One region of the Streptomyces sp. NPDC048603 genome, then DNA from elsewhere that is predicted to be linked to it. Evidence: predicted binding sites of a transcription regulator. Region 1 holds the regulator's gene; each other region holds the start of a gene.

Evidence for each region. Region 1 encodes HrcA, which represses chaperone genes, less so after heat shock. Its sites were predicted from a motif close to TTNGCACTCNGNNNNNCNGAGTGCNAA; they were not measured.
Region 2: a site for HrcA is predicted at 2,044-2,070, ahead of groES (co-chaperone GroES). Genes of this name have one in related genera too.
Region 3: a site for HrcA is predicted at 1,740-1,766, ahead of groL (chaperonin GroEL). Genes of this name have one in related genera too.

The regions. Positions count from the first base shown of each region.
Region 1 is NZ_JBICVY010000011.1:192,470-195,743, reverse strand. It holds gene ACGFQ9_RS27430 (MBL fold metallo-hydrolase) at 1-532, opposite strand, end outside; gene hrcA (heat-inducible transcriptional repressor HrcA) at 724-1,740, shown strand; gene dnaJ (molecular chaperone DnaJ) at 1,741-2,877, shown strand; gene ACGFQ9_RS27415 (nitronate monooxygenase) at 3,001-3,274, shown strand, end outside.
Region 2 is NZ_JBICVY010000006.1:450,704-453,977, forward strand. It holds gene groL (chaperonin GroEL) at 1-1,475, opposite strand, end outside; gene groES (co-chaperone GroES) at 1,589-1,897, opposite strand; gene ACGFQ9_RS17550 (FtsW/RodA/SpoVE family cell cycle protein) at 2,231-3,274, shown strand, end outside.
Region 3 is NZ_JBICVY010000004.1:500,303-503,576, forward strand. It holds gene groL (chaperonin GroEL) at 1-1,577, opposite strand, end outside; gene ACGFQ9_RS12160 (cold-shock protein) at 1,953-2,159, opposite strand; gene ACGFQ9_RS12165 (MoaD/ThiS family protein) at 2,590-2,868, opposite strand; gene thrC (threonine synthase) at 2,905-3,274, opposite strand, start outside.

The DNA.
Region 1 (3,274 bases):
CGCAGAAGACCACCTCGCGGCCGCCGCCCGGCACGAACACCGCCAGGTCGTGGCGCGAGTGCCCCGGCCCCACGTTCGCGAGGAGCACCTGCACCCCGCCCAGTTCCAGCGTCCACTCGCCCGACACCAGGTGCCGCGGTGCCTGCAGCAGCTCGGCCGACCCGGCCGCGTCCTCCTCCGGCAGCCCGTTCCGCACCGCGTCCCCGCGCAGCTCCTCCCGGCCCGCTGCGGTGCCCAGCAGTCCGTCCAGCCCGACCGCGCCGAAGACCTCGGCCCCCGCGAACGCCGCCGCCCCCAGCACATGATCGAAATGCCCGTGGGTGAATGCGATATGGGTCACCCGCCGACCCGTCAGCCGCTCCGCCTGCGCCCGCAGCTCCGCGCCCTCGCGCACGCTCGAACCCGGGTCCACCAGCAGCACCGCGTCGTCGCCCACCACCAGCCCCACCGTGCAGTCCCACACCGGGAGCCGCCGCCTCCCGGCGCGCCCGGTCAGCCGTTCCCAGCCCGCCTCTTCCCAACGCACGTCCATGGCGCGACGCTACCTTGACGGGCGGAGGGGACGAGGGCCCGACGGGCGAGCGTGACGAGCGCCGCGACGAGCTCCCTTGCCTCGGGCGTACCTGCCCGCCGTACACTGACCGGGGGGATCTCTGGCACTCGCACCGCGTGAGTGCCAATCACGGAACGCAAACGGACGCTCACAGCTGGAGGTGGCACGCAATGCTCAGCGAACGCAGACTCGAGGTGCTGCGCGCCATCGTCCAGGACTACGTCGGGACGGAGGAGCCGGTCGGCTCCAAGGCGCTCACCGAACGGCACAGGCTCGGCGTGTCGCCCGCCACGGTCCGCAACGACATGGCCGTGCTGGAGGAGGAGGGCTACATCGCGCAGCCCCACACCAGCGCCGGCCGCATCCCCACCGACAAGGGCTACCGCCTGTTCGTCGACAAGCTGGCCGGGGTCAAGCCGCTGTCGACTCCCGAGCGCCGCGCCATCCAGAACTTCCTCGACGGGGCCGTGGACCTCGACGACGTCGTCGGCCGCACGGTACGGCTGCTCGCGCAGCTGACCCGGCAGGTCGCCGTCGTCCAGTACCCCTCGCTGACCCGTTCCACCGTCCGGCACGTCGAGCTGCTCCTGCTCGCCCCGGCCCGCCTGATGCTCGTCCTGATCACCGACACCGGCCGGGTCGAGCAGCGCATGGTCGACTGCCCGGCGCCGTTCGGCGAGCAGTCGCTGGCGGACCTGCGGGCCCGGCTCAACGGCAAGGTCGTCGGCCGCCGCTTCGCCGACGTGCCGCAGCTGGTGCAGGACCTGCCGGAATCCTTCGAGGCCGAGGACCGCGTGACGGTCCAGACGGTCCTCGCCATCCTCCTCGAAACCCTGGTCGAGGAGACCGAGGAGCGGCTGATGATCGGCGGTACCGCCAATCTGACCCGCTTCGGACACGATTTTCCCCTGACCATCCGGCCGGTGCTGGAAGCACTCGAGGAGCAGGTCGTGCTCCTCAAGCTGCTCGGCGAGGTCAACGAGTCGGGGATGACCGTACGCATCGGCCACGAGAACGCCTACGAAGGACTCAACTCCACGTCCGTCGTCTCGGTCGGCTACGGTTCGGGCGGCGAAACAGTCGCCAAACTCGGCGTGGTCGGCCCGACCCGCATGGACTACCCCGGAACGATGGGAGCGGTACGCGCAGTGGCACGTTACGTCGGACAGATCCTGGCGGAGTCGTAAGTGGCCACGGACTACTACGCCGTACTCGGCGTGCGCCGCGATGCATCGCAGGACGAGATCAAGAAGGCGTTCCGCAAGCTCGCGCGCGAGCTCCACCCGGACGTGAACCCCGATCCCAAGACGCAGGAGCGTTTCAAGGAGATCAACGCCGCGTACGAGGTGCTGTCGGACCCGCAGAAGAAGCAGGTCTACGACCTCGGCGGCGACCCGCTGTCCGCCTCCGGCGGCGGTGGCGCGGGCGGTTTCGGAGCCGGTGGCTTCGGCAACTTCTCGGACATCATGGACGCCTTCTTCGGACAGGCGTCGCAGCGCGGCCCGCGCTCGCGCACCCGGCGCGGCCAGGACGCGATGATCCGCCTCGACCTGGAGCTGGACGAGGCCGCCTTCGGCACGACCAAGCCCATCCACGTCGACACGGCGATCGTCTGCACCACCTGCTCCGGTGAGGGTGCCGCGCCCGGCACCTCCGCGCAGACCTGTGACATGTGCCGCGGCCGCGGCGAGGTCTCCCAGGTGACGCGGTCCTTCCTCGGCCAGGTCATGACCTCCCGCCCGTGCCCGCAGTGCCAGGGCTTCGGCACCGTGGTCCCGACCCCCTGCCCGGAGTGCGCGGGCGACGGCCGGGTCCGGTCCCGCCGCGACCTGACGGTCAAGATCCCGGCCGGTGTGGAGAACGGGACCCGGATCCAGCTCGCCGGCGAGGGCGAGGTCGGCCCCGGCGGAGGACCCGCCGGCGACCTGTACGTGGAGATCCACGAGCTGCCGCACCCGGTGTTCCAGCGGCGCGGGGACGACCTGCACTGCACGGTGACGCTCCCGATGACCGCGGCCGCGCTCGGCACCAAGTGCCCGCTGGAGACGCTCGACGGCATGGAGGAGGTCGACATCCGGCCCGGCACCCAGTCCGGCCAGTCGATCCCGCTGCACGGCCGCGGCGTCACCCACCTGCGCGGCAACGGACGCGGCGACCTGATCGTCCACGTCGAGGTGCAGACCCCGGCCAAGCTGGACGCCCAGCAGGAGGACCTGCTGCGGCAGCTGGCCAAGCTGCGTGGCGAGGAGCGGCCGATGGGCCAGTTCGCGCCGGGCCAGCAGGGCCTGTTCAGCCGGCTCAAGGACGCCTTCAACGGCCGCTGAGCCGCGAGCCGCCGCCGCGGCGTTCCCCGCCGCGGCGCGGCGCCTGGCCGGTTGCGCAACCGGACTATGCCAGGCGAATGGAACGATTCGGTGAGGTGCGGGGGACATGGCACGATGCAGCTCATGTCCTCCGCACTGAACGGTCTCTTCCACCCGATCGTGCAGGCCCCCATGGCGGGCGGAGCGTCCTGCCCGCCGCTCGCCGCCGCCGTGTCCGAGGCCGGCGGGCTGGGCTTCCTGGCCGGCGGCTACAAGACCGCCGACGGCATGTACCAGGAGATCAAGCGGCTGCGCGGGCTCACCCGGCGGCCCTTCGGCGTCAACCTGTTCCTCCCGCAGTACGGGCACGCCGACCCGGCCGCGGTCGAGGTCTACCGGGGCCAGCTGGCCGGTGAGG
Region 2 (3,274 bases), on a different contig from region 1:
CCGGCCTTCACCAGGTCGCCGTACTCGCCGGTGGCGGCGTTGAAGCCCTGGCCCTTGTCGAGCTCGGCCACCTTGGAGGTGATGACGTAGCCCTCGAGGCCGGCGTTCTCGGCGATCCAGCGCAGCGGCTCGACGGCGGCCTTGCGGACGACCGCGACACCGGTGGCCTCGTCGCCCTCCTTGCCCAGGTTGTCGGCGAGGATCTTGGAGGCGTGGACCAGAGCGGAGCCACCACCGGAGACGATGCCCTCCTCGACCGCGGCGCGGGTCGCGGAGATGGCGTCCTCCAGACGGTGCTTCTTCTCCTTCAGCTCCACCTCGGTGGCGGCGCCGACCTTGATCACGCACACGCCGCCGGCCAGCTTCGCGAGGCGCTCCTGGAGCTTCTCGCGGTCCCAGTCGGAGTCCGTGGCCTCGATCTCGGCCTTGATCTGGTTGACGCGGCCGAGGACGTCCTCGGAGTTGCCGGCGCCGTCGACGATGGTGGTGTCGTCCTTGGAGATGGTCACGCGGCGGGCGGAGCCCAGCACGTCCAGACCGGCCTGGTCGAGCTTGAGGCCGACCTCCTCGGCGATGACGGTGGCACCGGTGAGGGTGGCCATGTCCTGCAGCATCGCCTTGCGGCGGTCACCGAAGCCCGGCGCCTTGACGGCGACGGCGTTGAAGGTGCCGCGGATCTTGTTGACGACGAGGGTGGAGAGCGCCTCGCCCTCGACGTCCTCGGCGATGATCAGCAGCGGCTTGGAGCCACCGGCCTGGATGACCTTCTCCAGCAGCGGCAGGAGGTCCTGGATGGAGGAGATCTTGCCCTGGTTGATCAGGATGTAGGGGTCCTCGAGGACGGCCTCCATGCGCTCCTGGTCCGTCACGAAGTACGGGGACAGGTAGCCCTTGTCGAAGGCCATGCCCTCGGTGAACTCGAGCTCGAGACCGAAGGTGTTGGACTCCTCGACGGTGATGACACCGTCCTTGCCGACCTTGTCCATCGCCTCGGCGATGAGCTCGCCGACCTGCTGGTCCTGCGCGGAGAGCGCGGCCACGGCGGCGATGTCGGTCTTGTCCTCGATCGGGCGGGCGGTGGCGAGGAGGTCCTCGGAGACCGCCTTGACCGCGGCGTCGATGCCCTTCTTCAGGGAGGCCGGGGAGGCGCCGGCGGCGACGTTGCGGAGACCCTCGCGGACCAGCGCCTGGGCCAGCACGGTCGCGGTGGTGGTGCCGTCACCCGCGATGTCGTTGGTCTTGGTCGCCACCTCCTTGACGAGCTGGGCGCCCAGGTTCTCGTACGGGTCGTCGAGCTCGACCTCGCGGGCGATCGTGACACCGTCGTTGGTGATGGTGGGGGCGCCGAACTTCTTGTCGATGACGACGTTGCGGCCCTTGGGGCCGATCGTCACCTTGACCGTGTCGGCAAGCTTGTTGACGCCGCGCTCGAGGGCGCGACGGGCGTCCTCGTCGAACTTCAGGATCTTCGCCATGGAGCGGTTCAGCCCTCTCGAAAAATCTGGGGTTTAACGAACCGCGCCCCTCGCCGCCCGGCAATCAGCGGGGTGACCAGGGGCGCAGCTCAAAGCAATCTGCTTCGGGTGAATTACTTCTCGACGATCGCGAGCACGTCGCGAGCAGAGAGGACGAGGTACTCCTCGCCGCTGTACTTCACCTCGGTGCCGCCGTACTTGGAGTACAGCACGATGTCGCCGACGTTGACGTCCAGCGGGAGACGCTGGCCGTCCTCGAAGCGGCCCGGACCCACGGCCAGGACGACGCCCTCCTGGGGCTTCTCCTTCGCGGTGTCCGGGATGACCAGGCCAGAGGCGGTGGTCTGCTCGGCGTCGAGCGGCTGGACCACGATGCGGTCCTCAAGCGGCTTGATGGCAACCTTGGAGCTGGTGGTCGTCACGATCCGACCTCCCCCTTCGGAGATCTCACGGGGTTAACTGTCTGAGGTGGCGACCAGGTGGATCCGTCGTCGCGGGTGCCGGACCTGCCCGTCGCTGTGTTGGCACTCACCAGTGGCGAGTGCCAGGCCCGAGACTATTCCGGCGATTAGCACTCGGTCAAGCGGAGTGCCAATTCGAGCCGCCCGGCGTTGCGGAACACCGGGTTTCGGCCGCAGGGCGGCGATTCCGCGCCGCGCTCACCGGCGGGGAGGCAACCATGGTGACAGGATCACCGTCCTAGACGATATGAAGACAATCCGCCGCATTGCCGAGCAGATCGCGCCGGACCTCCCGTGCGCGGCCTGAGGCCCCGGACGGTGGCGGGCGCCCGCCGCCGCACCGAAGCCCTGCTGCTCACCCTGGTCGTCGGCATCGCCGTCTTCGGATACGTCAACACCGGCCTGGCCGTGAACGGCGAGCTGCCCGCCGGCCTCGGCCGGTTCGCGATCAGCATGACCCTGCTGTCGCTGGTCGCACACCTGGGCGTACGGCGGTTCGCCGCCTGCGCCGACCCCCTGATCCTGCCGCTGGCCATGCTGCTCACCGGGTTCGGACTGGTGCTGCTGCACCGGCTCGACCAGGCGTACATCGACCGGTACGGCGGTGAGGCGAACGCGCCGGGGCAGCTGCTGTGGACGGTCATCGGGGTGGCGGCCTGCCTGGCGGTGGTCGCCCTGCTGCGCGACCACCGGTACCTCCAGCGGTTCATGTACATCACCATGGCCGTCGCCCTGGTGTTGCTGATCGCCCCGGCGTTCTTCGGCGCGGACACCTACGGCGCCAAGCGGTGGATCTTCATCGGGCCGTTCTCGGTCCAGCCCGGCGAGTTCGTGAAGATCATGATCGCGATCTTCTTCGCCGGCTACCTGGTCCAGCACCGGGACACCCTGGCACTCACCGGCCGCCGCTTCCTCGGCATGCGGCTGCCCCCCATGCGGCAGCTCGGCCCGATCGTCACCGTCTGGATCCTGGCCATGCTGGTGCTGGTCTTCGAGCGCGACCTGGGCACCTCGCTGATCTTCTTCGGCGTCTTCGTGGTGATGCTCTACGTCGCCACCGAGCGCACCAGCTGGATCGCCTTCGGCGTGCTGATGGCGGCCGCGGGCGCGTTCGTCGTCGGCTCCACGGAGCCACACGTGAAGAACCGCGTCCAGGCGTGGCTCAACCCGATGGCCATCTTCCTCCCGCCGGAGCAGCGGCCCCCGGGCCTGATCTCGGACCAGTCCGCACAGGCCCTCTTCAGCTTCGGCACCGGCGGGATCACCGGCACCGGGCTCGGCCAGGGCCACCCCGAGCTGATCAAGTTCGCAGGCCGCTCGGACTTCATCCTGACCACG
Region 3 (3,274 bases), on a different contig from region 1:
GCGGCCTTCTCCGGCTTGTCGGCGATGACGGCCTCGGTGGTCAGGAACAGGGCCGCGATGGAGGCCGCGTTCTGCAGCGCGGAACGGGTCACCTTGGCCGGGTCGATGATGCCCTCGGCGATCAGGTCGACGTACTCACCGGTGGCGGCGTTCAGGCCGTGGCCCGGGGTGAGGTTGCGGACCTTCTCCACCACGACGCCGCCCTCGAGGCCGGCGTTCTCGGCGATCTGCTTCAGCGGGGCCTGCAGGGCCAGCTTGACGGCGGCGGCACCGGTGGCCTCGTCACCGTCGAGCTCCAGCTTCTCGAAGACCGAGGAGGCCTGCAGCAGGGCCACGCCACCACCGGCGACGATGCCCTCCTCGACGGCCGCCTTCGCGTTGCGAACGGCGTCCTCGATGCGGTGCTTGCGCTCCTTGAGCTCGACCTCGGTCGCGGCACCGGCCTTGATGACGGCGACGCCACCGGCGAGCTTCGCCAGGCGCTCCTGCAGCTTCTCGCGGTCGTAGTCCGAGTCGGAGTTCTCGATCTCGGCACGGATCTGGTTGACGCGACCGGCAACCTGGTCGCTGTCACCGGCACCGTCGACGATCGTGGTCTCGTCCTTGGTGATGACGACCTTGCGGGCGCGGCCCAGCAGGTCCAGGCCCGCGTTCTCGAGCTTGAGGCCGACCTCCTCGGAGATGACCGTGCCGCCCGTGAGGATGGCGATGTCACCGAGCATGGCCTTGCGGCGGTCACCGAAGCCCGGGGCCTTGACCGCGACGGAGCGGAAGGTGCCACGGATCTTGTTGACGACCAGGGTCGACAGGGCCTCGCCCTCGACGTCCTCGGCGATGATCAGCAGCGGCTTGCCGGACTGCATGACCTTCTCCAGCAGCGGAAGGAGGTCCTTCACGTTGCTGACCTTGGAGTTGACGATGAGGATGTAGGGGTCCTCGAGCGCCGCCTCCATGCGCTCCATGTCGGTCGCGAAGTACGCCGAGATGTAGCCCTTGTCGAAGCGCATGCCCTCGGTGAGCTCAAGCTCCAGACCGAAGGTGTTGCTCTCCTCGACGGTGATGACGCCTTCCTTGCCGACCTTGTCCATCGCCTCGGCGATGAGCTCGCCGATCTGGGTGTCGGCGGCGGAGATGGAGGCCGTGGAAGCGATCTGCTCCTTGGTCTCGACATCCTTCGCCTGCTCCAGCAGCGCGCCGGAGACGGCCTCGACGGCCTTCTCGATGCCGCGCTTCAGGGCCATCGGGTTGGCGCCGGCGGCCACGTTGCGCAGGCCCTCGCGGACCAGGGCCTGGGCCAGAACGGTCGCGGTGGTCGTACCGTCACCGGCGACGTCGTCCGTCTTCTTGGCGACTTCCTTGACCAGCTCGGCGCCGATCTTCTCGTACGGGTCCTCCAGCTCGATCTCCTTGGCGATGGAAACACCATCGTTGGTGATCGTGGGAGCGCCCCACTTCTTCTCGAGGACGACGTTGCGGCCCTTCGGGCCAAGCGTGACCTTGACGGCGTCGGCGAGCTGGTTCATGCCGCGCTCGAGACCGCGCCGGGCCTCCTCGTCGAACGCGATGATCTTGGCCATGTGAAGTGGTCCTCCCGGACTGGGGTGGATTGCCTTCGGACCGTGTGGCGCCCGCGACGGACGGCCTGCCTGCCCGGCGGTTCCTTCCCGCCGGACCTGCGGGCCTCACCGACCCGATCCTCGTCTTTATCACTCTCACCCGGAGAGTGCTAACGCCAATGATTAGCACTCGACCCCCACGAGTGCAAGCGAGTCAGGCCACCTCTGGACAACATGGCGGGCACGCGACGGCGGGGCGGCGAAAGGGCGCAGGTGGGAGCGCCGGCGGATGCCGGAGGACGCCGGAGGGACGCCGGGGGGACGCGCGAGGGCCCGCATCCCTGTCCGGGATGCGGGCCCCTCGGGGTACGCCTTCGGTGGTCGAACGCCGTTGGATCAGACCTGCGCGAGCTTGACCATGTCAGCCTGCGGGCCCTTCTGGCCCTGCGAGATCTCGAATTCGACCCGCTGACCCTCTTCAAGGGTGCGGTACCCGTCCATCTGGATGGCGCTGTAGTGGACGAACACATCCGCACCACCGTCGACCGCGATGAAGCCGTAGCCCTTCTCCGCGTTGAACCACTTGACGGTGCCCTGAGCCATGTCTAACTCCCCTATTACTGGCCCTTGCGCAGGAACGCACTTCGCGGTCCCGGGTCAGAACTTGCGTTGGAACGCGTCGACCGCGGCTGAATGTATCTGCACCGGAGCTGTCTGCAACAGGTCATTCCGACGAGAAATCTGGACATGCGGAAATGCTGAAATGGCCGGAAAATTTGCCATTCTCCCGGGCAACTTGGACCGGACAGAACGCGCCAAAGCCCCATATCGCACACGCACATTGGCCCGATGTCGACCATGGGGACGCCCGTTCATATGCGGCGGGCAAGAACAGCGGAGGGGGCTTCCCCAACTCTACCGCGCCCAACCAAGCAGAATTGCCCCCTCCGCTTTTGCGGAAGGGGCAATTCAGGGGTTGTGCGTGCCGGCTACCGAAGGGCCACCGGAAAGCCGGTGCCCGGGCGCCGGAAGTTCAGCAACCGCCCGCGACGGCCGGGATGATGGAAACGCCGGCGCCGTCCGGCGTCACCGCCTGCAGCCCGCCCTCGAAGCGCACGTCGTCGTCGTTGACGTAGACGTTCACGAAGCGGCGCAGCTTGCCCTGGTCGTCCAGGACACGCGCGGCGATGCCCGGGTGGTTCTGCTCCAGGGACTCGATGACCTCGGCGAGGGTCGTGCCCTCGGCGGGCACCTCGGCCTGGCCTCCGGTGTAGGTGCGCAGGATGGTGGGGATGCGGACGTTGACGCTCATGGCGACACTGCCTTTCCGGTAGTGCGTAGGGGGTGGTCAGGCCAGGCCGGCGGCGCGGAACGCGTCCAGGCTGGGGCGGATGACGGCGGTCTGGCCGGTGTCCCCGGCGACCGCGTCCAGGGTCTTGAGGCCGTCACCGGTGTTGAGGATGACGGTGGTCAGCGAGGGGTCGATCTGCCCGTTCTCGATGAGCTTCTTCGTGACGCCGACGGTCACGCCGCCCGCGGTCTCGGCGAAGATGCCCTCGGTCTGCGCGAGCAGCTTGATGGCCTCGACGACCTGCTCGTCGTTGACGTCCTCCACGAAGCCGCCGGTACGGCGGGCGATGTCGAGCACGTACGGGCCGTCCGCCGGGTTGCCGATCGCCAGGGACTTGGCGATGGTCTTCGGCTTCTGCGGGCGGACC